2 regions of the Vagococcus sp. 211 genome follow, and region 1 is predicted to be linked to the other one. Evidence: predicted binding sites of a transcription regulator. Region 1 holds the regulator's gene; the other holds the start of a gene.
What was found. Region 1 encodes LexA, which represses DNA repair genes until DNA is damaged. Its sites were predicted from a motif close to CNAACANNTGTTNG; they were not measured.

Region 2: ruvA (Holliday junction branch migration protein RuvA) is a predicted target of LexA. The motif match lies at 1,109-1,122, and genes of this name have one in related genera.

What each region holds. Positions count from the first base shown of each region.
Region 1 covers NZ_CM150475.1:1,496,270-1,498,473, reverse strand. The annotation lists gene ACVWM0_RS07305 (cation:proton antiporter) at 1-209, opposite strand, end outside; gene ACVWM0_RS07300 (hypothetical protein) at 418-627, opposite strand; gene lexA (transcriptional repressor LexA) at 745-1,365, opposite strand; gene ACVWM0_RS07290 (DUF896 family protein) at 1,507-1,749, shown strand; gene tkt (transketolase) at 1,846-2,204, shown strand, end outside.
Region 2 covers NZ_CM150475.1:172,473-174,676, forward strand. The annotation lists gene mutL (DNA mismatch repair endonuclease MutL) at 1-36, shown strand, start outside; gene ACVWM0_RS00940 (Maf family protein) at 50-613, shown strand; gene msrB (peptide-methionine (R)-S-oxide reductase MsrB) at 610-1,038, shown strand; gene ruvA (Holliday junction branch migration protein RuvA) at 1,141-1,758, shown strand; gene ruvB (Holliday junction branch migration DNA helicase RuvB) at 1,771-2,204, shown strand, end outside.

The DNA.
Region 1 (2,204 bases):
ACTAAGAACATTAAAAGAACAATCCCGATTTCTGCAAATAAAGCGATACTATCTGTTTCTTGAACGATATTGAAAATAGCAGGGCCTAGGAAAATCCCCATCATCAATTCTCCGAAAACAACAGGCAAGTTAAATTTATTACATAAATGCCCAGCAATTTTCGTTCCTAACAAAATAAATATTAACATCTTTAACAATTCTAGCGTCATACACATCACTTCTCCTATCAATTTTAAACCTTAATAATGAACCTTATATATATTTTATTTTAAATGTAGGATAAAATCAAATGAAACGTTCTTTAATTGTAAAATAAATAAGGAAAACACTAAGAAAATTAATATATCTTAAGTTATTTTAAAAAAATAAATGATAAGTGTATAAGAATTGTAGGGGTGTTCAAAATAAGAAAACTTGTTAAGGTGTATTTTTATAAGTATAGTGCTGTTGTCGTTCAGGATGACGCTCAGATTGCTTCTGTTCATAGGCTTTTTCGTCCCACATCATGATCCATAACATGAGGAGAGGGATAACAAACACAAGAGCAGAACGCCAACCAAAAGTACCTAAGAAAATTCCAATTAATAACACAATTAATAATAATGCATAGCGTCTGATCGATGCCATTTTACCCACTCCTTAAATTTTTCATAAATTTGATTATTTAGCTCTGGATCTCACAAATAACAGAGATGCGAACGTTTGTTCTTTTTTTGCTTAAAAAATATAAAGCATATCATTGCTTTATATTTTATTTCTATATAAACCGACAACTTTACCTAAAATAGACACATCAGACAAAATAATAGGATCCATTGTATCGTTTTCAGGTTGTAAACGTATATGGTCTGATTCTTTAAAGAATCGTTTGCAAGTTGCTTCATCATCTTCGTTCATAGCAATAATAATATCGCCATTAATTGCAGAGGATTGTCTTCTGACAATGACGTAGTCACCATCAAAAATTCCTGCATTGATCATACTTTCTCCTCTGATAGTTAACATGAATAAACTGTTTTCTTCATATTTTAAATCAGGTGGAAGAGGGAAGTAATCTGTTGCGTCTTCCACAGCTAAGATGGGTTCACCTGCGGTAACGACACCTAACATTGGTATTGTAGAAGGTTGAGCACCAATTAATTTTAAACCATCTTCTGTTAATTCTATCGCTCTTGGTTTTGTTGGGTCTCTTAAGATGAGCCCTTTTTTTTCTAGACGAGATAAGTGACCGTGAACAGTAGAGGTGGATGATAGGTTAACAGCCAGTCCAATTTCTCTAACGGTCGGTGGATAACCACGTTCTTCTACTTTTTCATGGATATATTTTAGAACTTCTAACTGTCTAGGAGATTGTTTTTTTGTCATACGTTCCTCCTATATCTTTTTTTTAATAATAACATATCTAAAAATAATAATCAAACAGATGTTCGCTTTTTTGGAGAATCAAAAGATTGTTTTTTTTGTCAATTTAAGCTAAGATTAAAGCGAAATAAGGAGGTTTTCATTATGTTATCAGAAGAAAAAATGAAACGTATTAACGAATTAGCAAACAAATCTAAAACGGCTGAAGGTTTAACTGAAGCAGAAAAAACAGAACAAAAAGAGTTACGTACTGAATACATTGAAGTATTTAGAGGTGGGATGAGACATCACATAGAAGGAATGAAAGTGGTTGATCAAGAAGGTAGCGACGTGACGCCAGATAAGTTGAAAAAAATCCAAAAAGAAAAAGGGATCCACGGAAGATAATCTTAAGTAAAGTATTGAAAGAACTTGCAAAAACTGTCCAATAAGGTTACAATTTAATAAAAGTAATAAAAACCTAAATTAACAGGAGGCTTATTTATGTCATTCGACCAAATAGATCAATTAGGAGTTAACGCAGTTCGTACACTAAGTTTAGACATGATTCAAAAGGCAAATTCAGGACACCCAGGGTTACCAATGGGGGCTGCTCCAATGGCGTACACGCTTTGGACAAAACACTTGAAAGTTAATCCAAGCACATCAAGAAATTGGGTAGACAGAGACCGCTTTATTTTATCTGCTGGTCATGGCTCATCTATGTTATATAGTTTATTGCATTTATCAGGTTATAACTTACCAATGGAAGAACTAAAACAATTCCGTCAATGGGATAGTTTAACACCAGGACACCCAGAAGTGTATCATACGGATGGTGTGGAAGCGACGACAGGTCCTTT
Region 2 (2,204 bases), 940 kb from region 1:
GAGAAATTATTTAAACGGATTCAAGATCCTCATTAAAAGGAGAATACAAATGGCCCTTATATTAGCGTCAGCCTCGCCGAGACGACAAGAATTGTTACAAAAAGTGACCGCAGACTTCTTAGTGAAGCCAGCCAATATTGATGAACGTGTGAGAGAGTCAGAAACGCCTGAAGCATACGTTGAGAGAATGGCTTTTGAGAAAGCCAACCATATTAGACAAGAGAGACAGGACGACGTAATTATTGGCTGTGATACGATTGTGGTAGATAAAGGACGTATTCTAGGGAAACCACTCACTGAAGTGGTTGCTATGGAAACGTTGCGTTCGTTAAGTGGTGGGACACACCTTGTGATGACAGGGATGTGTGTACTATTTTCCAACGAGCCACCCATTGTACAAACAGAAATAGTTGAAGTGACGATGTTTGATTTAACAGAGAAAGAGATCACAGAGTATGTAGCGACCAAAGAGCCTCTTGATAAAGCGGGATCTTACGGTATTCAAGGTCAAGGCGCTTTACTAGTAAAAAGGATTAAAGGCGATTATTATTCTGTTATGGGATTGCCCATAGGTCAGCTAAATCAATTATTGAAAGCGAGGGAATTAGGATGAAAAAAGATTTAAATAAATTGCGTCAAACACTCACCCCGACTCAGTATCAAGTAACACAAGAGAGCGGGACAGAAATGCCTTTTTCAAGTGAGTACGACCAACAATTTGAAGAAGGTATTTATGTGGATATCGTCGGTGGAGAAGCCTTGTTTAGCTCATTAGACAAGTATGATGCTGGATGTGGTTGGCCATCATTCACGAAACCTATTGCGACTCTTGAAGAGATTGAAGATACTAGCCTATCCCGAGTCAGGACAGAGGTAAGAAGTCAAGACGCAGATTCCCATTTAGGTCATGTGTTTCCTGACGGTCCAGTAGAAGCTGGTGGTTTAAGGTATTGTATCAATGGGGCTGCCTTAAAATTTATTCCAGTGTCAGAAATGGCAGAAGCGGGTTACGAAAAATACTTACCCTTGTTTGAATAATAAAGTGTATCTTCTGATACGCTTTATTTTTTTCTTTAGTGAAACAAAGTGATTTATGGTACAATTTTAGGGAACATGCGTGCGTGAAAGGAAGATGACAAAGTGTTTGAATATATAAAAGGAACGGTAACGTTTGTTAGTCCGTATTATATCGTAGTAGAAAATAATCAAATAGGGTACCAGATTAGTGTGGCTAATCCTTTCCGATTTTCAGCTTATTATAACGAGGAAGTGACGGTTTACTTACATCAAGTGATTCGTGATGATGCTCATTTATTATACGGCTTTTCTAATTTAGAAGAAAAACAACTCTTTTTAAAGCTTATTAGTGTGTCTGGTATTGGACCTAAAAGTGGGTTGGCTATTATGGCACTAGATGACCATGGTGGTTTGGTTCACGCCATCGAAACGGAAGACGCTAAATATTTAACAAAATTCCCAGGTGTCGGTAAGAAAACAGCTCAACAAATGGTCTTAGATTTGAAAGGCAAATTGGATGAATTAAGTATCACCCCTTCTGCCGTCGAAGCTATGGCAACACAAGATGACTTGTTTAATGTGGTGCCAACAACAGGTTTTGATGAGGCAATTGAAGCGCTAAGAGCTTTAGGTTATACGGAACGAGAAGTGAAAAAAATAACCAAAGAACTAGAACAAGCCACAGCCACAACGACGGATGAGTACTTACGATTTGGTTTGAAATTATTAATGAAAAAATAAGGAGGGACAGATATGGAAGAAGAGCGATTAGTCTCAGGTGCCTTTGTTTCTGAGGAAGAGATGTTAGAAAAATCACTTCGTCCCCAGTGGCTATCTCAATATATTGGGCAAGATAAAGTGAAAAAAGAATTGTCAATTTATATTAAAGCCGCAAAACAAAGGGAAGAAGCTCTCGATCATGTGCTCCTTTATGGCCCTCCAGGATTAGGTAAGACCACAATGGCAATGGTGATTGCCAATGAGATGGGAGTAGCGATTAAAACAACGAGTGGTCCAGCTATTGAAAAACCAGGAGACTTGGTAGCGATTCTTAACGAATTAGAGCCGGGAGATGTTTTGTTCATTGATGAGATTCACCGATTACCACGAGTAGCAGAAGAACTGCTTTATTCTGCTATGGAAGATTTTTATGTGGATATTATGGTAGGACAGGGGCCTAGTGCTCA